DNA from 3 places in the Paenibacillus sp. S29 genome. Region 3 is predicted to be linked to each of the others. Evidence: predicted binding sites of a transcription regulator. Region 3 holds the regulator's gene; each other region holds the start of a gene.
The links. Region 3 encodes Rex, which represses fermentation and respiration genes when NADH is low (regulators of the CRP and FNR family bind a similar motif). Its sites were predicted from a motif close to TTGTGAAATATTTCACAA; they were not measured.
Positions count from the first base shown of each region.

Region 1 (10,436 bases), on a different contig from region 3:
TCCTGATACTCCGGCGCATGAACCACCGCTTCTCCAGCGCGAACGAAGGCATCCAGCAATGGAAAAGCCACAAGGGCAAAGGATGCCAGCCATGTGGCTTCTATACGATTCTGTGCTACCAGTCCTCCGGCCCACATAGTCATAATCACAACCCCGCCACCTACAACGCATTGTGCGATCCAATGAGAACGCCACTCGCTCCGGCGAAGTGAATTTTCCATTACGGCAGCCCTATTGTGCCGTTGTGTAAAGGTGCTCAGGAAATGCCCAGTCCGTCCGCTCAGCACCAGATCACTCATGCCGAACAGAGCATCCGTTAGCTCCTGATAGGCTTTACTCCGTTCCTGCTTAAACACTCGCCGTTTGGCGAGTGAGGTCCATAGTGAGATAGCTGGGGCAATAAAAAGCAAAAATCCACCATATAGTGCCATGAGCAAGGCAAAGGTTCCGTCCATCCGTCCAAGCGCCCAGATGCCTGCTGCATAAATTAGCAAAGCCGATAGCGCAGGCAAAACTAGCTTCAAATAGATGTTTTGAAGCTGCTCAATATCCTCTGCCAGCAGTCCCAAGAGGTCCCCTGTACGGAATTTGCTGCGAATCATCAGCGCCTGCGGTTCCACTGCCCGATATAAGCGTACCCGCATACGGGACACAAGGCGCAGTGCGGCATCATGTCCTACCAAGCGCTCCAGGTACTGAATAACCGCTTTACTAAAGCCAAATGTTCGCACAAGCACAATTGGAACGTACACCATTAATATATTTTCCGGTTTTAAGGCCGAACGGGTAATCAGATGACCGGACGTAAAGAGCAACGCGCCCGCACATCCAATGGCCAATGCACCCAAAAGAGCAGCTACCAGAAAGGCCCAAAAATATTGTCTCAGATACGTCACAAACCAGCCTTGTCTGCTATTGTCCGTTACTCTCATATCGTCCGTTCCCTCCTTCCGACATCCCCGTCAGCAATCGGTAATATGCCCCCTTACGGGCAATCAATTGTTGATGGGAACCTACTTCTTCCAGACGACCTTGATTCATCATCCAGACACAGTCCATATCTGGCATCCAATGTAGCCGGTGGGTGGCAAGAAACACTCTTTTGTGTTTCAAAACCGATAAAATCGTCTGTTTTAGCTCCCACTCTGTCTCAATATCCAGATGCGCCGTAGGCTCATCCAATAAAATGACCGGACGGTTACTGAGCAATGCCCGCGCCAATGCAATCCGCTGCGCCTGCCCTCCGCTCAGTGTCCTACCCGCTTCACCAATGGGCTCATTCATTCCACCCGGAAGACCGTCTACCAGTTCACGCAGTCCAACCGCGTCAATCGCCCACTCTACCTGCTGGTTGGATGCCTCCGGTTCATAAAAGCGAATATTATCTGCCAAAGATGCGCTAAACAGGTATGGATGCTGTGGAATATACGCAATATGCCGTTGCCATTCAGTTTTGGCTTCCCCAGCCAATCCGCATCCATTCAGGAGTAGCTCGCCTGAAGTCGGATCAGCAAAGCCGCCAAGCAGACTAAGCAGCGTCGTTTTACCTGCACCGCTAGCTCCCACGATGCCGATCATGTTCATGTGCGGTTCAACATGTGCAGACACATGTTCAAGCCGGGCCGAACCGTCTTCATTCAGGAGGCACACGTCAGACAGCTCAAGAATGTCCTGTCCCGTGATGTCCAATCCTTTATCGTTAGCTGCCTGTTTATTCGGCTTAGTCGCATCATCCTCTGTACTGAGAATGGAGCGCATTGCTCCCCAAGCCTCCTTACCATCCAGTGAAGCATGATAGTCTGATCCCAACTGGCGTATAGGCATAAAATATTCTGGCGCCAAAATAAGCACCGCCAGCGCTGCCTCCAAACCCACCGAGCCACTAATCAGGCGCAACCCCAAGCCTACCGCGACAAAAGCGACCGATAGCATACTAAAAAAATCAAGGGCAAATGAGGAAAGAAACGCTACCCGCAGCGTGCGCATCGTTGTCGTGCGGTATTGGTCGCTGACCTTCCCAACCGTTTCCCCATGCTCTTGGCTACGACCCAAAAACCTTAGTGTCTGAAGTCCACGCAGCGAATCCGTGAAATGGTGAGATAACAGACGATAGGAACGCCACTGCTTGTCTGCCTGCTTCCGCGCCGCCAAGCCAAGCAAAATAAAAAAGCCTACCAGGATTGGCATCGTAGTCGTCAAAATCACACCTGAAATGACATCCAATGTGAAAACATACACAAGCACAAGTATAGTTACAGCCATCATGTCAATCATACGAGGAATGGACAGTTCCAAATACGTGCGAAAACGATCCATGCCGTCCAGCGCTAGCGTCACCAACTTGCCGCTACCTTCCCGCGCTGCAAAACCCGGCCCCCGTTCGAACAAACGTGCAAGCAGACGCTCCCGTAAGGAAGCGCCTGAAGCTTCAGCAAAACGGCCTGCTGTCCGGCGTTGCAGCCAGATCGCCGTATGCCTCGTTGCAAAAGCTGCGAAAAACAACGCCAGCGAAGGCCAAGCCATCAGCAGCGGATTTTTATCAAATAAAATCGTAATAGCCTTTGCCAAGAAGACTGCTTGTGCAATCACTGCGGCCCCCTGGAGCAGGGAAAGGGCAGCCAGTAGCAGCATCACTGGCCGAATGCCCTTTAATTCAAACCATGCCTTATCCATTAGTATTCCAAATGATCCTTCTCACTGAGACGCTTATGGAAAACAAAATAGCTCCATGCCTGATAAGCCAACACAAAGGGTAAAAGCGTTGCTGCAACAATCGTCATGGCTTTCAGTGTGTAATGACTGGAGCTTGCATTATAAATCGTTAAATCAAAAGCACTGTTAATCGAGCTCACCATAAATCTTGGGAACAAACCGACGAATAACGATACGAAGGTCAGTAAAATCACTGCACCTGTCATCCCGAAGGCCCATCCTTCACGGCGCTGCTTCAGGAAGTACCATGTCAGCACATAGGCGACAATTCCCACCGCAACCGCAGCATACATAAAGGGACCGCGACGTGCAAATAAATCCGTTGCAAAATAAGTCCATACCACCATGCCCGCGAGTAAAATGCCCAATACCGGAAGAAACTTGGACGCAATCACACGCGCGCGATCCCGTACTTCTCCAATCGTCCGCAGGGAAATAAACGTCAGTCCGTGCATTAGACACATTCCGACCACTGTCAGTCCAATCCATACGGTGTATCCATTGAATACATCGGAAAATCCAGCTTTCAAATCCATGTTTTGCTGAATAGGTACACCTTTCACCAAAGCCGCAAAAGCCATACCGAACAGCATCGGCGGTAGAAAGCTGCCAATCAGAATGCAGGCATCCCACGTTCCTGTCCACCATTTCCCTTCAGCCTTGCCGCGGAACTCAAAAGAAACTCCACGCAAGATCAAACCTAGCAAAATAAAGACAAATACCAGATAATATCCGCTGAACATGGTTGCATAAAAATGCGGGAATGCGGCAAACATCGCACCTGCTGCTGTAATCAGCCACACTTCGTTGGCATCCCAGAATGGACCAATCGTATTGATCATCAAACGTTTTTGTTGGTCATTACGCGGCACCAATCCTGTGGCCATTCCTACGCCAAAATCAAAGCCTTCCAGAAAAAAGAAGCCAGTAAACAGCACAGCAATCAATAGGAACCATAAATCATTTAGCGACAATGGTGTCACCCCCTTGAGCAAAAGGATCATGAATTACCGTTTGTTGATACGGCTCAATATCTGGACCTTTGCGAGCCGTACGGTAAAACAAAAACGCCAGCACACCTGTTAAAATTAAATACAATGTGGTAAATGAGATGAACGAGAACAACACTTCTCCAGCCACAACAGTAGGCGAAACAGAATCTTTCGTTTGAAGCAGACCAAATACAGTCCACGGTTGGCGACCTATTTCAGTCATGATCCAACCTGAAGTATTCCCAATGAATGGAAGGGATATCCCCCATATCATAAGACGGAAGAACCAGCGATGTGAACCTTCCAACTTTTTACGGAACGTCAGGTAAGCTCCGTATAAAGCGAGTGCAATCATGCCACATCCCGCCGCAATCATAATGCGGAAGCTCCAGAACGTGGTTCTTACTGGCGGGATATAATCTCCCGGACCATAGGTTTTCTCATATTCTGCCTGAAGCTCATTCATACCAGGCACAGAGCCGGTAAATTTACTATAGGATAGAAAACTCAAAGCAAAAGGAACTTTAATCTCAAAGGTATTTTCCTTTTTTCCAGGATCAATCCATGCGATAACTGTCCAAGGAGCGGGGTCACCGCTGTTCTCCCATAAGCCCTCACTGGCAGCCATCTTCATCGGTTGTGTTTTCACTAAATATTGAGCCTGACCATGACCAAACAAAGGGATAGCTATGGCGCTGATTAAGGCAACAATAATGCTCAATTTGAAAGAAGGTTTAAAAAAGTCCATATTCTTTTTTTGCATCAGCTTCCATGCACTGATACCCGCGATCAGAAATGCTCCTGTCGCAAAAGCAGCAAACAGCGTATGCGGAAATTCCCATAGCAGTTGTTCGTTCGTTAGCAGAGCGGCAAAATCTTTCATTTCTGCACGTCCATTTTGAATCTCATATCCTACGGGACGCTGCATGAATGAATTAGCAGCTAGAATCCACAATGCCGATAACATCGTACCGATTGATACCAACCACATACAGATTAAATGGACCGTTTTGGACAATCTTTCCCAACCGAATACCCATAATCCGATAAACGTCGATTCCAGGAAAAATGCAAGCAATGCTTCAATCGCCAGCGGCGTACCGAATACATCACCGACAAAACGGGAAAAGTCCGACCAGTTCATCCCGAACTGGAATTCTTGCAAAATCCCGGTGACGACGCCCAGTGCAAAGTTAATCAGCAGAAACGTTCCCCAGAATTGCGCCATTTTTTTGTACAAGTCATTTTTCTTGATAACATACATCGTCTCCATAATTGCCACTAATAACGACAATCCAATAGAGATCGGCACATAAACAAAGTGAAGAATCGTTGTGGTTGCAAACTGCAACCGTGCCAAATCCAATACGTCCATGATGTTGCTCCCCCCTGCACTTCTCTTAACAATGATTTATAGTATTTATAATCTGAAGTCTTCTCCATTTGTGATAGTATTCACATTCTTACATATGCAGCGGTCACTTTTTAGAAAATGACTCACTCCATACCTTCACCATGGTTGTCATGATCCGGCTTCAGATTTATCCCCATTATATAGAATAAATTTAAATGAAATAGAATCGAAAATGTGAACATCGTGTCAAAGCTGTGTCATAATGGTGGCGATTTGATGAAAACGCCCTAAACTCCATAACAAATGTGACATTTTCGATTGATCTATCCATTTTTTCACCATAAAAAAAGAGTCTCTCTTCGTTCGAAGGTTATACCTCCGACATCTGCAAGAGAGACTTCATAGCGTTAAACCTAGGAATCTATCAACCGCCATCTGTTCCTCCGTTCTTTTGAACCCGATTACGGTAGGAGGAAGGTGACATTCCAGCATACTTTTTAAATTTACTATGAAAATAATCTGCATTCGCATATCCCACGCGTTCCGCCACCTGGTGTACCTTAATTCCTTGTGCAAGCAATTCCCTTGCTCGCTCAATCCTCACCTTATCCAGGTAGGCATTAAAGGCCTCGCCAGTATGACTTTTGAACAGTTTGCCCAAATAGCCACTATTGTAATTGAACATATCTGCCAGTAACTCCAGTCGCAAATTTTCATCATAATGACTATGTATAAAGTCAATCATTTGTTTCATGATGATGCCCTTGCCACCAGATTCTGTCTGGCCAATCCATTGCAACACATGCTCCAGCGAGTGATCCACCAGCTCGCCCAATGTGGAATAAGCATATACATCGGTTATAAAGCTGGAGTGCTCCTCCAGCACGGTTCTGCTGTGATCCTGTCCGGCTGCATACTTGTTCAACGCCAGTGTGAATGTTTGGGCGAACGCCGCCTTGATTGCAGATTCTGAGCGATAAATCCGTGGAAATTGGTCTTCCATTTCCTTAATGACACGGGTTGCAGCTTCACTATTAGCCATATCTAGCGCATAGTACAGCTTTTCTGCATAACGTAGGGGATCATTTGTAGCACGATCAGACGCTCCACTCATTTCAGTCTCAACTGTCTCCAATTCGTGCAGGTCTCCGGAAAGCATGACTCTTTCTGCCCGGAACAAAAACGTACGTTCTAACAATCGTAGTGCCTGCTCAAAAGATCTGGGAATTTCGTTAAGAATGGATACAGGATCACCGGCAGCCACATAAATTTCCGTTGCCCACGGCTTTAGCTCCTGTCGCCAAGTAGCCAGTAACTGAACAGCATCTTTCTCCGTTTTTAACGTGGCGGGAAGCAAAAGACCCATATATATTCCAGCCTCAAACACGATACCTCTGCCCTGCTCATGGCACAATTCCGTTAGCCGTTGCTTTGCTGCCGACTGCCGAGCTTGCCGATCCCAGTCAGAAATACGTAAATCCAGCAGAATAACCTGATAGCTACTCCAGTCCAACGCTGGTAACGCGGGCTGTTGTCCATGTTTTCCGGTACCGCTTTGATGTTCAGCTTGCTCGGATGCTTTGTGCAGAGAATCGCTGCTTTCTACGGCATTACGAGCATGCTCTCGATGAACCGGAAACAATAATGCTTCGATCCAATTACGCTCATGGGAAGGCGTACTTCCCCATTTGCCGTCTTCTTTCTCGTCCTCAATGTTTTGCCATACCCGTTTCAACTCTGTCGTCATTTCTTCCTCATCAACTGGCTTCAGTAGATAGCCATCTACCCCGAAGCCCATGGCTTGCCGTGCATAATCAAAGTCTGCATATCCGCTTAATATGAGAAAATGAAACGGCTCTCCGTTCTTTTCACGTATGCTTCGTATGACCTCCAGTCCACTCATCCCGGGCATACGAATATCTACAATGACCAGCTCCGGCCGATGCTCTCCGAACTTATCCAGAGCCTCGCGTCCGTTCCCTGCCGTATCGACAATACGGAAGCCACAATTCCCCCAGTCAATAATAGAGGACAATCCTTCACGAATCGCAGGCTCATCATCTACAATCATTGCTTTATACATTTGACTCTTCCTCCCTTGGTATGGAAAAGTATACGGTTGTTCCTACTTGTAATGCGCTTTCAATATGCAGTCCATAACGTTCGCCGTACATCAATGTCAGACGTTGATGTACATTACGCAGGCCAATACTGCTCCCTTCCGGCTCATCCGCCCCCCTGATCCGATCTAGCAGACGGGTCAGTTGCCCAGCTTCCATGCCGATCCCGTCATCTTCTACTTTAATTTTCAACTCTCTTTGTTCTATTGTAATATCTACCTTCACGGTAACTGGCTCTTCCTTATTTTCCAGGCCATGAATGACTGCATTTTCCACCAGCGGTTGTATGATTAAGGGAGGAATCGACATGTCCGTCGCGCTTTCTTCCAAATTCACTTCATAGATCAAACGATTTCCAAATCTGAACTGCTGAATTTGCAAATAGGATCGCACCATATCCAGCTCCTGTAGTACCGTCGTTTTACCACTGCCAATCTCCAGATTCCGGCGCATCAGCCTGCCAAGCAAACGCACCGTCGTTGCAATTTCCGCTTCCCCATTCAGATGTGCTTTCATTCGAATGGACTCTAACGCATTAAACAGAAAGTGCGGATTAATCTGGCTGGCCATCATTTTTAGCTTGATATCCTTTTGTGCCAATTCCAGCCTGTTGTTGTGCTCACTCGTCTCATAGACCTGCGCCATGAGTTGGCGAATACTACTCACCATATAGTTGAAACGGCGGGATAAATCCCCGATCTCGTCCTTTCCCTCCACACTCGATACCACATGAAAATCGCCCGCGGCTACCTTACCCAGCTCATAGCTCAACCGCTGTAGTCGTTTGGTAATCAGCCAAGAAATGATGGTGATTAGAATCAGTGCCATAACCAGCACTGCAAGAACACATAAAGCACCAATCAGGCTGATTCGGTTGGCTCCCTGTACAATATGCTCCGTCGAAAACACTGAAATAATCGTAAATCCGCTCACACTGGAGGCGGGCAGCAGCTCATCCACGATGATGTTGGAGGGCACTCCGTTGATTTTCGCTTCATATATTCCCTTACCCGCACGTTGGACGTCAAAGCCCAAATGTAAATCGCTCAACGTTTGGCCCACCGACTGTGGACGAGTAGCTGCGACCACAATCCCGTTACGATCCGTAATCAATGTTTCAAAAGGCTCCTTGCTCAGCATATGATTCAACTCGGTCTGGCTCAGCGATATCATCAGAACTCCCTTGGTATTGTATTCAGGAAATGGAATTTGCCGTACCAGGCTCAGGCGATTAACCGGATTATCTTCCTTATCCTGAATGTAAAACCAGTTAATCGCCGTCCCCTTCAAAGCCATCTGAAACCACGGCTGCCGCTCAATGTTAGAGTCCACTGGAATAAACTCCAGATTATTGACAAGCGTCGGATTGTACGAATAGAACCGGATGGTAGCAACTTCTCTATATTGCTGAGTATACTCATTAAAATCCTTGTATTGATGATACGCATTCATCAGCTCTACCATACCCGGATACCGTCGGTTCGCCATCTCCCTCAGCCTTTTATCGAACATGAGCCCATTTGAAATATCCGTTGGCACACGCAGTAAATTTGCCGTCTGGCTCTTGATCTTTTCCACATTGTTTACCGTCTGGGCAATTGCACTATTCAATGCCTGCTCTCGCAAATAAAAAGTAACGCAACCGCCCACCACCAGCACCGGGATCATGACAATCAGTACGTAGGAGAACAGCAGCTTATTCCGCATACGCATATTATTCATCAAAAGCCGTACTCCACGATTCATGCCATCCCTCCCATAAGATAAGCGCTTACATTTTTATGTATTTTCACATTCTCTATCACAATCTACACGTTTCTAGTTTAAAGCTTCGTAACCTCTATATCTATATTTTTGTAAAATTTAAAAATGTGGCGAACGGAGTCACCACACTTTACAATTCCTAAACTATTTACGTACAAAAGGTTCGATATGCACTCCCTGCGGCAGCTTGTGCGGATCTTCCGGGTTGATACGGTCATAGAACATAATGCCGTCCAAATGGTCCATTTCATGCTGCACGACAACCGCTGCATAACCTTTGAAAGTCAATAGCTCCTGTGTTCCGTCTGGTAAAGTGGCCTTAATACGAATTTTTTCGTAACGCGGTACATATCCGGCTACGTACCGATCTACAGACAAGCACCCCTCTCCCTGTTCCAAATAAATCATGGACGTGGAGTGACTGACCAGCTTCGGATTAAACAATGCATACTCTACCGTTTTGTCCCCATCTTCATAATAAATAGCGCACATTCTTTTGTTCAAACCAACCTGGTTGGCGGATAGCCCCACACCCGGGCGTAGATCATAGCGAGTGGCCAGCTCTTCATTTTGGCTATTTTTCAGATAATCCAGCATCCATTGCATCTGTTGCAGGTCCTCTTCAGACAGCGGCAGGCATACCGGCTCAACCTTTGTGCGCAAAATCGGTTCCCCTTCACGCACGATATCCTTCGTGAGAAGCATGTCCATCGATTGATTACTCATTCGTCAGCCTCGATTCATTTAAATAAATATACTTTCATGTTATTCTGCAAAAGTTAGGGAGTTCCCAATATTCCTACAAGTTTTATCCCATAAATTATATCTATTCATGAAATGAATTGTCAAAATGAAGCGGTATTTAAGCCATTAAATATTCATTGCCTTAATGGTTTATCTAATTAACAATTATACTGATGCTCTATATATCCTTAAACGAAAAACCCCCTTAACCAATGAAGTGGTCAGGAGATTTTTTGCCGTTATCATACCTTTGAAATTAATCTACGTATCTTTTCTTACTATTAAGATGGCTGCTCCAACGCACTTGGAGCTTCACTAAACAGCTGCGCCTTTGGATTCGGCTGTGTCCAGGTATTATAATATTGCGAGTTCTTGCCGTAGGAGTTGTCAATGACAACATGCGGCATATCAAGCAGACAGGCCAGAATGTGACCGTGCAGCCGTGAAGTGCGAACCTCTCGGTAAGAGCTGAACAGCGTAACCGCCTTGTTCATGAGATGGTCTGTGTACTTGTACCAGAATGTTCGCGTAGGCAACGGGCCACCAATTTTCTTATCCAGTCGATAAAACTTCTGGAAATAGACAATTCCCTTCACTTCCAGCGGAGTGAACAAAGTATCCCAGTCCAGCCGGTGAGCGGCATCTGCCTCGTCATCGAACTTCTTTTGTCCACCCACCGTTTCAATATCAGTCCGCAGGAAATACAATACATCCTTCACGGTTTCCGTAGTCGGCTTCAATGGCCAGAGC
Region 1 covers NZ_JBMOUI010000009.1:97,632-108,067, forward strand. Annotated here, with positions in the region: gene cydC (thiol reductant ABC exporter subunit CydC) at 1-932, opposite strand, end outside; gene cydD (thiol reductant ABC exporter subunit CydD) at 913-2,673, opposite strand; gene cydB (cytochrome d ubiquinol oxidase subunit II) at 2,673-3,686, opposite strand; gene ACL9RM_RS16625 (cytochrome ubiquinol oxidase subunit I) at 3,673-5,079, opposite strand; gene ACL9RM_RS16630 (response regulator transcription factor) at 5,483-7,141, opposite strand; gene ACL9RM_RS16635 (cache domain-containing sensor histidine kinase) at 7,134-8,924, opposite strand; gene def (peptide deformylase) at 9,087-9,668, opposite strand; gene ACL9RM_RS16645 (polysaccharide pyruvyl transferase family protein) at 9,968-10,436, opposite strand, start outside.
Region 1: ACL9RM_RS16625 (cytochrome ubiquinol oxidase subunit I) is a predicted target of Rex. The motif match lies at 5,148-5,165, and genes of this name have one in related genera.

Region 2 (10,436 bases), 160 kb from region 3:
TACATATGTACCCGGCTCCTGAAATACGTCCTGCTTACCTTCCCAACGTTGGTTCACAATGGGTAGACCTGTAGGAGAAGATTCCTTCGTCAAATACGTAACTTGGGTTTCGCCCGCATAGATATCTTTTTGTTGAACCGTGAAGGAAGCTTTAGGTTTCTGATTCAAATCCATGATAACTTGTTTAGTCGTATTATTCACAGTATAAGGAATATTTAAGGCCTGTGTAATCGAGGTCAATGGCACCATAAATACGTTCTTTTGCTGAAAAGCCGGTCCCTTCATTTGTCTGGCTTCACCGTTAACCGTATAAACCTTGCTGTCTGTTTTGAAGCGCATGACATTTGTTCCTTGTGTGATTACGGTTTCTTTGGTGGCAGTGTCATAACTAAACTGCAATCCGACACGGCTGACAAGTGAACGGATAGCTACATAGGAAACTCCGTCCTTCACGGTCATCGGCTGAGTTGCTGTGTACACCTGTCCGTTTTGTTCCATTTTCGCGCTGTTTAAGTACAAAATCAATTGATTAGCACCTATGGATGTTGGAGCTCCACCAGGATTGGTGATCGTTCCGTCTCCACCGTATACATCATTGGAAACGTTCGATCCGTTGGTTGTATCCGTAGGCAGGCCAGTCAATGGATCATTGGATACGCCTGTGTTATTAGGTGTCACCATGTCATTTTGTGTGCTAGTTCCATCTTGATCTCCGATGCTATTCTGAACGCCTGAATCAGCAACATTGGCCTGAGCCTGCTGTGCGCTAACCGAATCGGTGGATTGAACGGTTGTTGATGCTGCTTCTGCTCCTACAGGGGCTACTGCGGCCACCTGAGCTACCGCAAGGGCGGTGAGCATGGTCCATTTCTTGAAATTCATTGTCTGTCTCCTTCTATCACCAAATTATTATCATTCCCGTAAAAAGTCATACTATTAGACGCGTCAGTTGTTAAAAAGTTTCTGGAAATTTTGCTGATCATGAAAAAAAGGGAACTTTCTCCTGTGACTGCAAAAAATTCAACAACAAAAAACCGCCGCCCATCTGACCTGATGTGGCGGCGGCTTCATTACTAGGAAATAGCTTTTGAGCCATTTACATTATGATGGACGACAGACAGCATTCTTTCCAGCAGTCTCCAGACGACCCTCTTCAATGAGTCGGTAAGCACGTTGAACTTCTTCATCTGTAGGAGATGGAACTCCCTCCAACGGATACTCCTTACCAAGCATTTCCCATTTGTAAACACCCATTTGATGGTAAGGTAAAATTTCGAATTTCTCGACTCCGTTCAACGTTCCGATAAACCGTCCCAAATTCAATAAATCTTGCTCGTCATCATGAATACCCGGTACAAATACGTGTCTAATCCACATTTTGCGCCCTTGCTCAGACAACCAGCGAGCCGTACTCAGCATACGGTCGTTAGACTTGCCTGTAAGCTTAATATGCTTGTCATTGTCAATATGCTTAATATCCAGTAGCACCAAGTCTGTTACGTCCAGCAGTTCATGGATACGGCCCGCGTCATTAAATCCGTTACTGTCCAGTGTCGTGTGCAAATTCCACCGACGTTTCACTTCTTTGAACAGCTCTGCGACAAAATGAGCTTGCAGCGTCGGTTCTCCACCGGATACGGTCAATCCGCCTCCTGAAGAACGGTAATAGGCTAAATACGGCTCAATCTCAGCCAATACCTCCTCCAACGTCATCGGATTACCTTCATTCAAGGCCCAAGTGTCCGGGTTATGGCAATATTGACATTTCAACAAGCATCCTTGCATAAAGAGCACGAAGCGGATGCCGGGACCATCGACGGTCCCGAAGGTTTCCAATGAGTGTATGTGACCTTTCAACATGTTGCATCATCCTTCCCGCATCCGCTATGCGTGCGTCATTGTAATACTTATTTACATTGTACCGTGGAAAGTACGGTTAATAACGTCCAATTGTTGTTCACGAGTCAGCTTGATAAAGTTAACGGCATAACCGGAAACACGAATCGTAAGCTGTGGATAGTTTTCTGGGTGCTCCATTGCATCCAACAGTTGTTCGCGAGCAAACACATTGACATTCAGATGATGTGCGTGGCTTCCAAAGTAGCCATCCATCATCGAAACAAGGTTTGTTTTGCGTGTTTCTTCTTCTTTACCCAGTGCTTTAGGCACGATGGAGAAGGTGTTCGAGATACCATCCAGACTGTGTTCATAAGGCAATTTGGCTACGGAACTCAGAGATGCCAAAGCACCTTTTTTATCACGGCCGTGCATTGGGTTTGCCCCTGGTGCAAACGGTTCGCCTGCTTTACGTCCATCTGGTGTTGTACCTGTTTTCTTACCGTACACCACGTTGGAAGTAATAGTCAGTACAGATTGAGTAGGAACCGCATTACGATAAGCTTTATGCTTGCGAATCATGCTCATGAAGCTTTCTACCAGTTCCACAGCGATGTTATCTACACGGTCATCGTTGTTACCATAGCAAGGATATTCGCCTTCGATTTCAAAGTCAACGGCAATCCCTTTTTCGTTACGGATTGGTTTAACTTTTGCAAATTTAATGGCACTCAAGGAGTCGGTAGCAACTGACAGACCCGCAATACCACAAGCCATGGTACGGAGAATATCACGATCATGCAACGCCATTTCAATGCGTTCGTAGCTATATTTATCATGCATGTAGTGAATAACATTCAAAGTGTTCATGTACAGTTTTGCCAACCATTCCATCATAGGTTTGAAGCGGCTCAACACTTCTTCATAATCCAGAACTTCACCTGTAATGGCTGGGAATTCAGGCCCTACTTGAACGCCAGATTTTTCATCTTTACCACCGTTAATTGCATACAGCAGAGCTTTAGCCAAGTTGGCACGAGCACCAAAGAATTGCATTTGCTTACCGATTTTCATTGCCGATACACAACAAGCAATACCATAATCGTCTCCATAAATTGGACGCATCAGATCGTCATTTTCGTACTGAATGGAGCTAGTTTCAATAGAAACTTTCGCACAATACTTTTTGAAGCCTTCAGGCAATTTTTCCGACCACAGTACAGTCAGGTTCGGCTCCGGTGCAGGTCCCAGATTGTAGAGGGTGTGCAGGAAACGGAAGCTGTTTTTAGTTACCCGAGTTTCTCCAGTTACGGACATACCACCAATGGACTCAGTAACCCAAGTTGGATCTCCACTGAACAGTTCATTATAGTCAGGTGTGCGCAAGAACTTAACAATACGCAATTTCATAACAAAATGATCGACCAGTTCTTGAGCTTGTTCTTCTGTCATTGTACCCTCTTCCATATCACGTTGAGAGTAAATATCAAGGAAGGAAGATACACGTCCTAAGGACATTGCTGCACCATTTTGTTCTTTGATTGCTGCAAGATATCCAAAATATACCCATTGGAAAGCTTCTTTCGCATTGTTAGCAGGTTTGGAAATATCAAAACCGTGCTCAGCAGCCATTTGTTTCAGTTCATTCAAAGCACGAATTTGTTCGGAAATTTCCTCACGAAGACGAATTACGTCTTCTTCCATGGAATCAACTTCAAGGCTTTTCAGTTGCAGCTTTTTATCTTGGATCAAGAAGGCTACACCATACAAAGCTACACGACGATAGTCACCGATAATACGACCACGACCGTATGCATCTGGCAGACCAGTAATGATACCAGCTTTACGGGCTGCTCTCATTTCATCTGTATAAGCGTCAAATACACCTTGGTTGTGAGTTTTACGAATATGAGTGAAGATATCAATAATACTTTCTGGTACTTCAAAACCATAGGCTTTACAAGCGTCGATCATCATCCGAATTCCACCAAACGGCTGCAAAGAGCGTTTGAATGGAGCATCTGTTTGTACACCGACAATTTGCTCTTTATCCCGGTCTAGATAACCCGGTTTATGTGAAATAATAGTGGATGGCGTATTCACGTCTACATCAAGCACGCCGCCGTTTGCCAACTCTTTTTTAGTAAGATCGGATACAATATCCCACAATGCAGTTGTGTTGGCGGTAGGACCAACCAAAAATTCTTCATTGCCAACATAAGGTAAGATATTAGTTTCAATAAAATCGTTGACGTTGACTTCTTTAGTCCATTTGCCTTTTTTAAAACCTCTCCAGCCAGATTGTTGCTCTTGTAATTCTCTCTCAATCACCGACATGTAAATCCCTCCAAATTGTTTGGTCTTCCGGACTTGTGATTTTTTTCACGATAAAGCTATTTCTTGAGCCCGGCCTTTTCACCGATGCCTTACGCTCAGTGTCGGGACCTTTCTTACACCCTTATTGTAGAATAATGATAGAGTGTAGTATGTGACAAAAATCACAATATGAGTGATTTTTATCACTTTATTTTCCCTAGCTTCACGCCTATATCCTTAGCCTTGCCGTTCACCTCCCTTCCCAAACCAACAGGCCCTCTATATAGAGAGCCTGCATCGGTATTGAACGAGAAAATGCTTTTTCACAAGCCTCTTCGTACCTATTATATTATTGGTCAAAACGTCCGTAGAAGGCATTGCGATAGACATCAGCCAACTCAGTAACCAGTGGCAACTTCGGATTCGCAGTTGTACATTGATCTTCAAATGCGCGGTCAGCCAGATAGTCTACACGTGATTCGAAATCCTTCGCATCGAAACCGATTTGTTGGAACGATTCCTCGATACCAAGTGTTTTGTTAATTTTACGGATCGCTTCGATCAAGCTGTTAACCCCTTCTTCGGTGGTGCGTGCAGGCAGTCCCAGTATGCGCGCGATTTCTGCATAACGCTCATCCGCAACAAAGTGCGAATATTTAGGGAACGAAGCAAATTTTGTCGGTTTTTTCGCATTATAGCGAATGACGTGCGGCAATAAAATGGCATTCGTGCGGCCATGCGCTGTATGGTATTGTCCACCCCATTTATGTGCAAGACTGTGGTTAATGCCCAAGAATGCATTAGCAAATGCCATACCAGCAAGTGTAGAAGCATTATGCATTTTTTCACGAGCCAGCTTATCACCAGTCAGAGCCGATTGTTCTAGGTATTGGAATACCAATTGAATGGCTTTAATTGCCAGACCATCTGTGTAGTCATTAGCCATTACGGACACGTAAGCCTCGATAGCATGTGTCAGAACATCCATACCTGTGTCCGCTACAGCTGTTTTAGGTAGCGAATATACAAACACTGGGTCAATAATTGCCACATCAGGAGTCAACTCATAGTCAGCCAGTGGGTACTTCGTGTCGCCCAGGTTTTTGTCCGTAATTACTGCGAACGATGTAACTTCGGAACCTGTACCCGAGGTTGTAGGGATAGCTACAAATTGTGCTTTTTGACCCAAACGTGGGTACTTGTAAATCCGTTTACGGATATCCATGAATTTTTGTTTTAAGTTATTGAAATCAGTATCTGGATATTCATAGAACATCCACATGCCTTTAGCCGCATCCATTGGCGAACCGCCGCCCAGTGCGATGATGCAATCCGGTTGGAAACGTCTCATCATTTCAGTACCACGTTCTACCGTAACTGTCGATGGATCTGGCTCTACTTCAGAGAACACTTCGATAGCTACTGGTGTTTGGCGTTGATGCAGATAATGAATAACACGATCTACATATCCCAGTTGTACCATCATAGGGTCCGTGATAATGGCTACGCGTGTGATATCAGGCATTTTAGCAAGATACTGTGTCGAGTTTTTCTCAAAATAGATTTTGGAAGGTACTTTGAACCATTGCATATTCACCGTCCGTTTCGCCACCCTTTTCACATTAATCAGATTGACTGCCGATACGTTCGACGAAGTCGAGTTACGACCGTACGAACCGCAACCGAGTGTCAACGAAGGAAGGTTGGTGTTGTAAATGTCACCAATCGCACCATGTGTGGAAGGTGCATTTACAATGATACGTCCTGTTTGCAGACGGTTTGCGAAGCGAGCGATAACGTCCTCATTGTTCGAATGAATAGCGGACGAGTGACCCATGCCGCCGAATTCCACGACTTCAGCAGCGCGTTGAATACCTTGTTCTGCATTTTTTACTTTATAGCAAGCCAATACAGGACTCAATTTTTCCGCAGACAATGGGAATTTTGTTCCTACCCCTTCAATCTCAGCGACCAAAATTTTAGTTCCTGCTGGTACTGTGATACCACTCATTTCAGCAATTTTCACAGCAGACTGCCCCACGATTGCTGGGTTCACTGCACATTTCTCGACATTCATAGCTCCTTGAGTGAGCTTAGCTGCTTCTTCTTTATTTACAAAATAGCAGCCGTTAGCGATCATCAATTTTTTCACTTGTTCGAAGATTGGCTCTTCAATAATAACCGCTTGCTCGGAAGCACAAATCATACCGTTGTCGAAAGATTTAGAGAGGATGAGATCGTTCACAGCCTGCTTGATGTCTGCTGTTTTTTCAATAAAGCAAGGCACGTTACCTGGGCCTACACCCAGAGCAGGTTTACCGCAGCTATATGCCGCCTTAACCATGCCTGATCCACCAGTTGCCAGAATCAGCGCCACATCAGGGTGGTTCATCAGTACATTGGTCTTATCCATCGAAGGTGCTTCAATCCATTGAATACAATCAGCTGGAGCACCATGTTTAACAGCTGCTTCGAGCAAGACGCGGGCTGCTTCCGCACTACACGATTGAGCAGATGGATGGAAACCGAAAATGATTGGGTTACGTGTTTTAATGGCAATCAGCGCTTTGAACATCGTAGTCGAAGTCGGGTTTGTCACTGGAGTGATCCCCATGATAATGCCGACTGGCTCTGCTATCTTTTGAAAACTGTCAAAATCATTGTCCTCAATGACACCGACGGTTTTTTCATTTTTGATACTATGATAGACATATTCTGTTGCAAACATGTTTTTGGTGATTTTGTCCTCGTACACACCGCGTCCTGTTTCTTCAACAGCCATCTTCGCCAGGTACATGTGTTTATCCATCCCTGCGAGTGCCATAGCTTGTACGATTTCGTCAATCTGTTCCTGATTCATACTCATGAAAGCTTGCTGTGCCCGGTTCCCCCGGTCAATCAGCGTTTGAATATACTGCTCTGCGCTTTGCTCTTTTTGGATAACCTCGTTTTTAACAGCCATTTCCCTCATCCTCCTGTTATCTCGTGTACTATCTCTTGTTCACGCACTGATCGTAACACAGCTTTTCAAGATATATTGTGATTTTTTTCACAATCTATTTAAAATTTTATTTTATGAAGTGAATTAAATCACAAAGTTTGGAATTCTGCCACTTTTACCCCCTCTTCTTGCCCCAAAAACGCATTGCGCAGGTATATAATGAATTTGAATTGATCAAGTTGCAGATAAAAAACATAGGATACAAAGGGGAAATGGACGATGAGAAACCCTACAAATGTAATGGAAGCCCGCGGCAACACCTGTTGCTTCTCGGAGGCCAGCTTCAACCGGTTGCAAGTGATGATGAAAGATCGAGTTATGCCTGAAAGCTCGCATCTGTTCTGGGAAGGAGATACAGCGGATAAGCTGTTTTATATTAAGCGCGGACGCGTGAAAGTAACCAAAACAACGGATGAAGGTAAGGAACTTATTCTATATATGTATCAAAGCGGCGATCTTGTTGGTCAAGCTGATCCATTTTTCGGTACTAAGCATTCCTTTTCTGCTGAGGTTCTGGAAGACAGTGATATTGGCGTAATCGATCATACAGATTTGGAACTGCTTATTTGCCAGCATTGTGATTTTGCGATTGACTTTATGAAATGGATGGGTTCGCATCACCGTATTACTCAGACTAAGTTCCGCGATTTGATGATGTACGGCAAGCCAGGTGCTTTATGTTCAACACTCATCCGTTTATGCAATACCTATGGTGAGCCTCACGGCGAACATATCCTGATTCATAAGAAAATTACTCATACTGACTTATCTAATATGATCGGTGCGACTCGGGAAAGCGTAAACCGGATGCTTAGTGATCTACGTAAGAAAAATGCAGTAGAATACGATAACGGCATGATTGTTGTCAAGGATTTGGAAATGCTGCAAGGCGTGTGTCATTGTGAATTGTGCCCTCGTGAGATTTGCCGGATATAATAAATCGTTATTTATGTAAAAGGGAGTGTTATAAGCCATTATAGCTTAAATAACACTCCCTAATTTATTTCCACTCCCCTACTTATACAGAAGCAGTAGCTAAGCATTTTAACAATAGTCCTTCTTCTGGCAACACACTTTTAAAACTGTAAGCATAGATAACTTAAATTCCCCATCTCATAGCTTCTATGGATGACCTTGGCTTTGTTTGCAGGATTTCCACTCCCCATCGCAATAAACAACGGTACAAAGTGCTCTGCTCTTGGTACAGCCTGACGAGCATACGGTGCTTTGCTTTTATAGTGATCCAAAGCCTCTATATCTCTACTTTGCACTTTTTCAATAATCCAATTATCAAAATCTATAGCCCAAGGTTCTGTTTTCGTTTCCCCCCATTTGACGATACGCAGATTATGAACAGTCACGCCACTGCCAATGACCAGAATATCCTGTTCTCCCAGTCCACGTAGCACTTCACCAATGACATATTGTGCTTTGGGCGAGAGATATGGATTTACAGAGATCTGAACTACCGGAATGTCTGCCTCAGGATACATACGATGCAACAATGTCCAGGATCCATGATCCAGTCCCCTCACCCGATCAGTTTGTACGTCAATACCCTTTTGTTCATATAATTTTTTCAGCTTATTGGCCAGTTCGACAGAGCCATGTGCTGGATATTTCACCGCGTACAGTTCCGGTGGGAAACCACCAAAATCATAAATGGTATCGTACACGTCATCCATCGAACTGATCGTCAACGTTTGCGCTTCCCAATGAGCAGTAAAGATAACAACCGCTTTAGGACGAATGCTTTTCCCCAGTTGCTCTAAAAATGAAGTATAGTCCGTCTGTTCAATAGCAAGCATCGGTGAGCCGTGGGCCAAAAATAAAGATGGCATCATATAAATATTCCCTTGTCATCAATAATTTATTTTATTCATTAAGTAACTTTATGTAAGTTATAGTACATAAGTAACAGAGTTATGTCAACACAGACTCCAACATACACTTAGATCAGTGATTCCATAAATAAAGATTGATATAGGTATAAGGTCATAGTAATATGTAACTAATAAATTTTAAAATTTCACTATACTCCGATACAAAGGACTGGTTTCTATGGAGATACATACTTCTAATTGCCCAAAATGTGGTTCCGTTTTTCGTCAGAACCTTAGAAACCTGTGTAGTACTTGTATTCAGGAAGAAAATATATTCTTAGACCGCTGTTCTAACTATCTATGGAAGCATCCTTCTACTCATACCCGCCAACTCAGTGATGTAACCGGCACACCTATAGAATTACTCATAGACTGGGTAAGAGCAGGCAAGTTTCCCTCCACATACAGTCAGCTTGATTATCCTTGTGAGTCCTGCCGTTCCCCTATTTATGCAGGAAGACTTTGCCATTCCTGTCTGGGTACATTCCGTTCGGCCGCGCTGGATATTCAAACCCGTGTGCCCCGCCGTGCAACAGCAGCATTATTCTCAGTTGCAGGGCGCGTCAAAGGCTATTAAGCCGTGCTACCTATGCACATCATTTCTGTGATATGGATAAGTAGTCCTATACACAAAATAAAAAAACAGCCTTTTTCCTAGGAAAAGGCTGTTTTGCTATGAGAAACGCTTATTTAGTTTGGTGCTCATCTAATCCATTCCTCAGCCCAAAATTGAATCTGTTCCATAACCGGCTGAAGTGCACGGCCTTTGGTTGTTAGCTCGTATTCAATGCGGACAGGAGTTTCCGGATATACATGACGTGTAAGAATTCCTTCATTTTCTAAATCTTTCATCCGTTCTGATAACATTTTGTCACTCATTGTGGGAATCAGATTGGAAATATCCTTAAACCGCTTAGGACCGCTCATCATGGATTGAATAATTAATCCATTCCAACGCTTGCCCAAACATGAAAAGGCGGTTTCAAAACGCGGACACATTTTTGCACATTGCGGTTGACTCTCCAAATTTTTCACCTTCTTTTGCATTTCGGTTTGATAAAGCTTTCCTTTTGTTAGTATATATCATTTTAGCATACTTTATCCCGAAAGAAAACACTTTCTTCTTAAATTAAATACCTGCGCCGATAAAGTTGCCATGACCAAAACTGATTATACAACAAACCAACACAGCAGGTATATGTCTAAATCGTTAAATACAAAAAGGCGGAATCCCAAGAGGTTCCGCCTATCAATCTGTTCATTATACAGCTCATCCATATGTGATGATTGTCATTATACCAACACTCCACCGAGAGGCCTTACAGGTTCACTTCTACCATATATTGGTTTGTTAATACTTGTCGGAGAAGTCCAACGAATGCTGTTGGCGATAACTTTCA
Region 2 covers NZ_JBMOUI010000002.1:206,360-216,795, reverse strand. Annotated here, with positions in the region: gene ACL9RM_RS03945 (copper amine oxidase N-terminal domain-containing protein) at 1-882, opposite strand, end outside; gene pflA (pyruvate formate-lyase-activating protein) at 1,102-1,860, opposite strand; gene pflB (formate C-acetyltransferase) at 1,912-4,173, opposite strand; gene adhE (bifunctional acetaldehyde-CoA/alcohol dehydrogenase) at 4,502-7,114, opposite strand; gene ACL9RM_RS03925 (Crp/Fnr family transcriptional regulator) at 7,373-8,089, shown strand; gene ACL9RM_RS03920 (DODA-type extradiol aromatic ring-opening family dioxygenase) at 8,230-8,997, opposite strand; gene ACL9RM_RS03915 (winged helix-turn-helix transcriptional regulator) at 9,739-10,083, opposite strand; gene ACL9RM_RS03910 (ThuA domain-containing protein) at 10,330-10,436, opposite strand, start outside.
Region 2: adhE (bifunctional acetaldehyde-CoA/alcohol dehydrogenase) is a predicted target of Rex. The motif match lies at 7,190-7,207, and genes of this name have one in related genera.

Region 3 (10,436 bases):
ACCTTCGTAAAGCCGTTGCCGTTAAAGAATTCCTGTACCGCACGGATAATTTCAGCCCGTACGATCAGAACAGCACGTTGCTTGGCGGAACGCAGCCACAAGTGACGATGATCCATCAGGAAATCTACACCATGCTCTTTGGGTGTAATCGGGTAGTTTTCGGTCAAATGAATAATTTCAATGCCTGTAACCGTTAATTCAAAGCCCGATTGGCTACGCGGTTCTTCACGCACCACTCCAGTAACGTAAAGGGAGCTCTCTTGAGTCAAGGATTTGGCGTCATTCCAAATATCCTCGGACACTTCGCTTTTCACGATAACCCCTTGAATATACCCGCTACCATCGCGCAGTTGCAGGAACTGAATTTTACCACTAGATCGTTTATTGTTTACCCAAGCACCGATTGTAACCGTTTCCCCTACATGGCGGCCCACTTGGGCAATCGTACTTTTATTCGTCATGACCGTCTCTCTCCTCTTAACCGAAAATCAAACAGCCCTTCCCCCTGGGTCAGGCTGTTTGCTCTCGCTGTTTGGTGCATGCGGAACTCAAACGTAAGTCCGCATGCATAAAGTTTATACTTTCGAACCGAACTACTGAACCAGACGGAACGTGTCACGGGCAATAACCAGTTCTTCGTTCGTTGGAATGATCAGTACTTCTACCTTTGAATTTGCAGTTGTAATCCGGCGAGGCTCGCCAGAACGAATAGCATTCAACGATTCATCCAGCTCGATACCGAGGAATGTCAATTGCTCCAACACTCTCTTACGCAGAACGATGGAGTTCTCGCCTACACCTGCTGTAAATGCAATTACGTCTACCCCGTTCATTGCGGCAGCATACGATCCAATGTATTTGCGCAGACGGTATTCATACATTTCGAATGCCAATGTAGAATTAGCTTCGCCTTTTTCCATACCTTCTGTGATTTCACGCATGTCACTGCTGATACCGGAAATAGCTAAAAGTCCACTATGCTTGTTCAGCATGGAATTGACTTCATTGACAGTCAATTCTTCTTTGTTCATGACATAAGGTACGATTGCTGGGTCCAAATCACCACTACGAGTACCCATCATAAGACCTTCCAGTGGAGTCATACCCATGGAAGTATCAACAGACAAACCGCCTTGAACTGCTGTTACACTACCACCATTACCGATATGACAAGTGATAATCTTCAGGTCTTCCAAAGGACGACCAAGGAATTTGGCTGCTTCCTTACTTACAAAATCATGGGAAGTGCCATGGGCACCGTAACGACGAACCTTATACTTATTGTACAACACTCTTGGAATGGCGTACATATAAGCTTTTTCAGGCATGGTTTGATGGAACGAGGTATCAAATACCACAACCTGCGGTACATCTGGCATATTCAATTCAGCCGCTTTAATCCCCATCATGGAAGCAGGGTTATGCAGTGGTGCCAGGTCAAACAAGCGGCGGATTTCACTCTTCGCTTCAGGCGTTACAACTGCAGACTGTTTGAAGATTTCGCCTCCATGAACCACACGGTGGCCCACAGCCTGAATTTCACTAGTACTGGAGATTACACCATGTTCAGCATCTGTGAGTGCGTTTAGCACTTTACGGATGGCTGTAGTATGTTCCAAAATTTCGCTAACTTCGGTGTATTCTTCTTTATTGGTTGGCTTATGCGTAAGAATGGAGGAATCCATACCGATGCGCTCTACCAATCCTTTTGCCAGAACGGACTCGTCCGTCATATCATACAATTGGTATTTCAGGGAAGAACTCCCTGCATTGATTACGAGAATTTTCATATCCGGTCACCATCCTTGTCGTACTTAAAGAAGCCTTCGCCCGATTTCACGCCCAGATTACCTGCACGCACCATTTTCTTCAGAACGATGGACGGACGATATTTCAATTCGCCGAATTCACGGAACATACGCTCCAGAGCAGCCAAAACGGAATCTAGACCAAAGCGGTCAGCCATTTCCAAAGGACCGCTTTGGAAACTATAGCCGATTCGCATAGCGTCATCGATATCTTCAGCGGAAGCCACGCCCTCTTGAAGTACATGGGCCGCTTCGTTAATCAGCAGACAGATAATCCGGCTTGTTACGAATCCAGGAGATTCATAAATCATGACTCCTTTTTTCTCCACTATTTCTTCCACGAACATTTTAGTGTGTTCAAATGTATCGTCCGAAGTTTTCAAACCACGAATAATTTCTACAAGATCAATACGGGATACTGGATAAATAAAGTGCATACCAATAACACGCTCAGGATACTTGGTCGAGCTAGCAAGCTCGGTCAGGCTCAGCGTGGATGTATTACTTGCAAGAATAATATTGCTTGGACACACATAATCTAGCTCTTGGAACACTGCTTTCTTCTCGTCCAGATTCTCTGTAATAGTCTCAATGACCATATCGCAGCTGCCGAGCTCCGCCAAATGGATTACTTTTTGAATACGGGATAAGATCAATTTTTTCTCAGCTTGAGTAATTGCCCACTTTTCCAGTTGTTTGTCCAGACTCGTTTCAATCATATTGTAGGCGTAGTCTAGTTTCTCTGGTGTCTGCTCTACCAGCAGCACATCGATTCCTTTGGACGCGAGCATTTCAGAAATCCCCTGTCCCATGGTGCCGCCGCCGATGACGCCGATTTTTTTAAATTGCATGATTCTTTACTCCACCCTTTCCTGGTCACTCTCATATATTGTATCCTTCTTTGTCGAAAAATACATGTTTATGTCCCAATAGATAATAATATCTTAGCACGGACTAAAAGTAAAAAAAAATAACCAGCATAAAAAATTATGCTGGTAATAAAGCATTTTCACTAAATTGACATCTAAATTGGTCTCCAGACAGAGTTTCTTCCTTCATCAGGATGTCAAGTGAGTTGTCGAACACAGGACGATGCTTTTCCAGCAACTCCAAAGTTCGGGTGTGCAGGTCAGCCATAATCTCGCCATTTTCCCGCATAAGTTCTTCTTTGGTTACCATTTCCATGTTAATAATGCCAAGTGAAGTCAAACCGGAAGTCATCATCGTATGGACGATATTCAGCGCCTGCTCAAAATCATTACTTGAGCCGGTACTGCGACCGCCATAGTACATTTCTTCCGCCGTAGCCCCTGCGAGTGAGATCATGATCTGCTCCTCCAGGAACTGCTTGGTGTATAAATAATGCTCTTGCTGTGGATTGTGGCGCACATAGCCAAGCGCTTTCCCACGTGGGCTAAGTGCTACCTGGCTTACGCTACCGGGACGAACAATTTCGGCCATAATAGCATGTCCCAGTTCATGAATCGCTACACGTTTTTTCTCTTCCAACGTCGATTCTCGATCTGTCTTTTCACCCATCATTACTTTGTCAATTGCCATCGACAGATGCTTCTGCGCAATCATTTTCTGATCCTGTCTCATCGCATAGATTGCCGCTTCATTCATCACGCTCTCCAGCTGTGCGCCGGAAAACCCGTAAGATTCCTCAGCAATTTTGTCCAGATTCGCATCTTCCTGAATCGGTTTGTTTTTGGCATGAATTTTAAGAATATGAAGACGGCCCTTCTTGTCAGGCAAATCCACTTGAATATGACGGTCAAAACGTCCTGGACGCGTTAAGGCGCTGTCCAACATTTCTTTACGGTTTGTTGCTGCAATGATCAAAATCCGCGGTGTATCTGCCGAATAAATGCCATCCATTTCTGTCAGCAACTGATTCAAAGTCTGATCATATTCTCGTTGCTGTCCACCCTCACGTTTACCACCAATTACGTCGATCTCGTCAATAAAAATAATCGCATTTTCCTTCTTTTCCTTGGCTGCACGAGTACGTGCCTCCCTAAACAACTCACGGACACGACCCGCGCCAACACCAACGTACATTTCAACAAATTCACTACCTGAGGCTGCAACAAATACAGAATTAGTATAGTGTGCGGCTGCTTTCGCCATCAGTGTTTTCCCTGTTCCCGGAGGACCTGTGAGCAGAACACCTTTTAATGGACGGATACCAAACTTGGAAATTTCATCATGTCGATTCAAAAAGTCCAGGGCCTCACGCAACTCCTGTTTAGCGCTTTCCTGCCCACCGATTTCCTCAAAAGTCAGCTTGTCCGGACCATTTTTTTTGCGTTTACGTTCTTGCCCAGCACCTACGGCCAAGCCGCCACGCGCATGCATGAGCATTAACAAGCCGCTGAGCATCACGCCAGCAACTAGAAGAGGGATAATATTCACCCCAATAAAAACGAGAAATATAATAGTCACCGGCACTATGCCGATTAATGTTTCCTTGATCCATCTAGGCATTAGGCCATACCCCCATTTGCTGAGATTGACGTGGCAAAACGATAAACTTGGTCGCTTTACCTTCGCTGAGTCGGATATAGACATTGTTCGAATCCATGTCGGTATCAGCTTTGATACCCGTCTTTTTCTTTTTCATCTGCTCAACTGTAGATGAAATTTGAGTATACTTTTTATTTTCCATCGCTTCGGCTACAGGAAACATAGCCTCAGACCACCATTGATTCAGTGCTGAATTGGAACGATCTTCAATATCCAGCTTAATGGTACGGCTGCCAATGATGGTTTGTCCTTTTTGCTTAACCACATCGACTAATCCGGCCACATCCGCCTGTGGTTTGAGATCTAGTTTCAATACAACCTGATCCTGTTTAATATCTATTTGAGCGCTTGTCACGCCTGGATATTGAGAAACCAGTTTTTCCAGAGGACTTTGCATTGTAACCTGACGGTAAATGAACCATCCCCCAAATAGCAGCAAAGCTGCCAAAACTGCCGCCACAACGATAGGAACTGCACGCAATTTCAAACAACATCCTCCTCTCAAAATGTAAAACACAGAAGAAACGGGACGAATGTCAACAAACAACCAAATTGCATGATCTTACAGCGATCAGCAATTCTTTTTTCTATCATTTTTGTCTATCACTTATAAAATATAGTATATCATAACGTATATCTAATATCGAAGGCAATGTGTGGAGGAGTTGTGATGAGGCAAAATCTTTGGTTAAGGTGGAGGCGAGACGCTGAGCGTAGGATTTGATCTTACGATCGCTGTTGCCACCCGATTTTTCTCGATTATATTCTTACGGAGAAAATCCGGCGGCAAGGCGAACGCTCCGCTTCTCCAGATTCAAATCCTCCACTCCGTACTGTCCGCCATAAAGATGAATTTGCCCTAGGAGAGAAGATGGATAGGTAAAGATGCTTCACTGGTTTTCAGCCCATTATACGGCATAGCAAGACTAAAAGACGTAAATACGAATTTCATCGCATTTACGTCTTTTTCTTAAGCTTTCAATTATTTACTAGTCATTCATTCCACATCTGCTAATCCTCAACCAGCTAGTTATTGGGCAAAGTATATTTTACACCCGTCGCTACCCCATCTGAGAAACGATAAAAGCTGTAGTAATGATGACTTCCATCATCGTAAAACAACTGCCACACATATTCGCCATTGAACACACTCGGCTGAAGCCTTACAATTTTTACACCTGGAAGCTGCTGCTGAATTATTGCCGTCATTTTTTGCTCATCGACTCCATTCTTCAGCAGTTCGGTGTGAACACCGCTATTATCTGCGGCAGGTACGTTAGGTTGTCCTTCCACTTTTTGAAAAGGAACCCACACCATTATATTTTCATTCTGTGCATTTTTCCCTTGAACCACCCAATATACCTGATCCCACACAGACTTCCATGTTTGAGTCGTGCTAACCAGACCACCTGATTGCTTGGCCTTAATGATAGCGGCATTTTTCTCAGCCACCTGGTCTTGAGTAACATAGGAATAATACCAGAAAATGCTGACCAGGATCAGTATTACGGCCAAAATGGCGACCGCTATCCACTTTTTCTTATTTTTCAAACCCGTGCTTCCTCTCTAAGGGGATGTGACACCTGAATTAGCGCGACAGCAGCCCTTCAAAGGCGGCTTGTGCCTCATGTTTGATGCGTTCCTCGTCCATAGTCAGGCATTCGCCGTTTTTCACAACCTGACGACCGTCTACCCATACGTGAACCACGTCTTTGGCGCTTGCTGAGTATACCGCATGGGAAATAAGATCTGTACGCGGCAAGAAATGTGCCTGATTCAGATCCAGCGCGATAAAGTCAGCCTTGTTGCCTGCTGCCAACGCTCCTACTTCTTTTAAACCAATTGACTTTGCACCGTATTCTGTTGCCAGACGCAGCGCTTCACTCGCAGGAACTGCCGTAGGGTCACCAGATACACCCTTGTGAATAAGTGCTGCCAGACGCATTTCCTCGAACATATCCAGGTTATTATTACTGGCAGGACCATCCGTTCCGAGAGAAACGGTAACCCCTGCACGCAGCAATTCAGGCACTCTTGCCACACCACTTGCCAGCTTCAAGTTGCTACCTGGGTTGTGCGAAACCGCTACACCACGTTCAGCCAGTAAAGCTATTTCTTCGTCATTCAAATGAACGCCATGGGCAACAAGCGAAGGACGGGAGAAAAAGCCAAACTTATCCAAGTGTGCAACTGGACGCAAACCGTAGTCACGTACGTTTTGCTCCACTTCGGCGATCGTCTCAGACATGTGCGTATGCAGCGGCAAATCCAGATCATGCGCAGCTTGTACGAATTTTTCAATAAACGCAGGTGGACAGGTGTATGGCGCATGCGGTGACATCATCGTTGTAATACGCCCGTCTGCTTTACCATGCCAGTTACGCGCAAAAGTTACGGCCTCAGCCAGCTTGATTCGCTGTTCTTCCTCCGAACATAGTCCAATTGCTCCACGCATCAGACTTGCACGAATACCTGACTCTTCAGCCACACGAGCCACCTCATCCATATGATCGTACATGTCCAGGAAGGTCGTTGTTCCACCTTTCAGCATTTCCAGCACAGACAACGACGTACCCCAGTACACGTCCGTAGATGTAAACTTGGCTTCCATAGGCCACATTTTTTCCTGAAGCCATACTTGAAGTGCCAAGTCATCTCCATGCCCACGCAGCAGAGACATCGCCGCATGACCATGAGTATTAATCAGACCAGGTAAAAATAAAAGCCCCTTACCATCGATCGCTTCCGTCTCTTCCTCACCCGAAGGCAAAGTCTCGCCAATGTAAGTAATGCGGCTATCTTCCACAATCATAAAACCATGGATTACCCCAGCTTCTGGTCCATTTACGGCAAAAGAGCCGTTTTTAATCATCCATTTATTCACTGTCATATTGTGTTTCTTCCTTTCCGTCCTCCAAATAATAAGCGAGGCTAAGCAAATCAGTTGTAAAGTCTGTGGCATGAATCCGAATGTTGGCCGGTGCCTTGAGAGTAGTCGGTGCAAAGTTCAGGATCGCTCCAATTCCGCTCTCAATAAGCCTGTCAGCCACGTGCTGTGCTTCAAAATCAGGTACGGTAATAATCCCGATTCGAATGTTTTTTTCTCTCACAGTCGCTTCCAGTTCATCCATCGGTTGCACGACCAATGTATTGATCTTGGTCCCTACCTTATCCGGAAACGCATCAAATACCGCTACAATCTTCATATTGTCTTTTAAATAAGCGTTATAATTCGAAAGGGCTTGCCCCAGATTACCTGCTCCGACCAATACTACATTAATTTGCTGATCGATTTTCAGGATATGGCGTATTTTCTCAATTAGATAAGAAACATCATAACCGATACCCTTCCGACCAAAATCTCCAAAATAGGCGAGATCTTTACGGATTTGGGCCGGGTTCAAATCTAGCCTCTGTCCCAACTCTTGAGAAGAGACCGTAGCCACCTCCCGTTTGTGAAGTGCATTCAGATAACGTAAATATACGGGTAACCTCCGTACGACAGCCTCTGAAATTTTATCTGATTTCATACTTGCTCCCCCTAATTGTAACGAACATACTTAGTGTCCGTCCGTTATGCCTCGGTCTCCGGGGCGGATTGGAGCCATTCGGCGATGCGGGGCACCATTTGCTCCGATGGCATATGCTCCATTTTTGGTCCCGGTAACGAGTACAAAAAGTGCTTTCCGTAATAGGATTCGATCACACGCGTATCGTAAACGATAACGACCCCGTGGTCGCTCGCTGTACGAACCAACCGACCAAATCCCTGTTTGAAGCGAATGACCGCTTGTGGTACAGACAGCTTCATAAATGGATTCTTCTTCTGCTGCTGGAGCAGCTCGCTTTTTGCCTCCAGCAACGGGTGATTCGGCGGTTGAAATGGCAAGCGAACAATGGCCAGACAAGTCAGAGCCTTCCCCGGAATATCGACGCCTTCCCAGAAGCTGCTGGTTCCCAGCAATACAGAAGCTTTGGCTTCCTGAAAACGGCGGGTTAACTTGCTGCGACTCCCACTGTCCACACCTTGTCCCAGCACAGTAATTTCGCTGGATGCTAAGGCCTCTTTAAGCGGCTCATACACTTGCCGGAGCATCCGATAGGAAGTAAACAGAACGAGCATTCTCCCCCGCGTCGCCTGAGCAGTCGCTCCTAGAGAGCTAACGAGCATATCTACAAAGTGTGCATCTCCTACACTGCCCTTCACGCTTGGGAAATCCCGTGGAATGACCAGCAACACCTGATCCCTGTAATTAAAGGGTGACGGGAGCTGCGAAGTCATCAGCCGCTCTTGATCTGCGGCTTCCTGCAAGCCGAGCTGATCGATCATGTACTGAAACGACTTATCTACCGATAAGGTAGCAGACGTCAGAATAATGCTTCTTTTTTTGTCAAAAAACATTTCTTTCAACTGGCGGCTCACATCGACGGGCACCGCATAAAATTGTAATGATTTACTGCGGAATTGCCCACTCGCTTCGAGCCAGTATACGGTTGTTTCATCATCGAGTCGCATAAAAAAGCGCAAATTTTCTCGAATCCCCGCCAGATCCTTGAGCAGACCCGTGATATCTGTAATAAGGCTATCCGCCGCATAATCGTCATGTTCTTCCTTGACGTCCAGCATCAGCTTGTCGCCCTTGCGCAAAATTTCACTCATCGTTACATATAGCTGATTTTCCAAAGCCCCCGCCTGATCCCACTTTGCAGGCTTGGCTGAAGGTTTGAGACGGGAAGAAAACTGTCCTGTTTCACCCGGTGTCGCATCGCTTCGTTCTGGCAACATGCCAAACAGCTTGTCGCTTAGCAGGTCCCAAGTTTCCTTAACCTCTAACACGAGCGGATACATCTGATCGATGGTTGAGGCCCAATCCGTCGACTTCTCGTGCCCCGATTTCGCCAACTGTTGACGAAGTGAAGGCAGTTGTCCATTCTTGCTGTCTTTGAACAGTCGCGTCAGTGTATGCACGAGTGTGAAATATTTCATATGCATACCTAGGTGCTTACCAGCTACTTCCTCCAGGTGATGGGCTTCATCAATCACCAGATGTTCATAGCTCGGCAACAACTGGTGACTAGCTTTGACGTCTGTAAACAACTTAGAGTGATTCGTAATAACAACATCCGCTATCCCTGCTTCATGGCGTGCACGATGATAATAGCATTTGCGGAACCATGGGCAAGAACGACCAAGACAGGACTCTGAATCACTCGCCACCGTTTCCCAGAAATCTCCACCACGGTTGCTCAGATTCAGTTCTTCATCATCACCGGTTTCTGTTAGTGTCAACCAGACGATCATCTGAGCAGCTGTAATTAAATCTTCCTTCGGTGTCGCGAAGTCTCTTCTGTTTATTTTATGTTCAAACTTACGCAGACACAAATAATGTCCCCGACCCTTGAAAATAGCAGCCCGGAACGGAAACGGAATCACCTTGGTCAGCATCGGAATGTCGCGCTCGCGTAATTGCTCCTGCAGGTTGATCGTATGTGTACTTACCATAACTCTCTGTCCTTTTTTCACACTGTGATACAGCGATGGGAGCAAATAGCCGAGGGACTTCCCTGTTCCTGTACCTGCTTCGATCAGTAGGTGCTTGTCTTCACTCAGTGCCTGATTTACACCCTCAATCATCTGTATCTGCGCCTCGCGCTCCTCATATTGGCTCAAGGATGAACGCAAATTGTCCCGCACATCATCCATGTACTCCTCAAAGGAAACACCTGACAGTGGATTCGGGTCATCTTCTCTACGCGGAGCAGCTAGCTCCGTCCAATCTTCCACTTTTAGCGCAAGCTGACGAAAAAACTGATGTCCCTCCAGATCCTGAATAGGATCAAGCTCTTTCTCTTCACGCACCCCATCAAGAAACCATCCAAGGTCACTGTCTTCCTCTGCAAACAAATCGCTAAGCCGCTGTATCGTTATCAAAGGTAATGCTTGAAGCTCACCCAGACACTTTAAAAACACCTCAGCCGTAGCCAACGCGTCGCTGTCTGCTTGGTGAGGGCGATCATGCGCCAGCCCAAACTCAGAAGACACAAAACCCAACTGATACGAAGATAGCGATGGAAACATAATTTTCAGAAAATCCATTG
Region 3 covers NZ_JBMOUI010000002.1:367,551-377,986, reverse strand. Annotated here, with positions in the region: gene asnS (asparagine--tRNA ligase) at 1-461, opposite strand, end outside; gene ACL9RM_RS04790 (acetate/propionate family kinase) at 594-1,790, opposite strand; gene ACL9RM_RS04785 (3-hydroxyacyl-CoA dehydrogenase family protein) at 1,787-2,659, opposite strand; gene ACL9RM_RS04780 (AAA family ATPase) at 2,796-4,298, opposite strand; gene ACL9RM_RS04775 (hypothetical protein) at 4,291-4,824, opposite strand; gene ACL9RM_RS04770 (DUF5590 domain-containing protein) at 5,364-5,888, opposite strand; gene ACL9RM_RS04765 (amidohydrolase) at 5,926-7,227, opposite strand; gene ACL9RM_RS04760 (redox-sensing transcriptional repressor Rex) at 7,214-7,867, opposite strand; gene dinG (ATP-dependent DNA helicase DinG) at 7,912-10,436, opposite strand, start outside.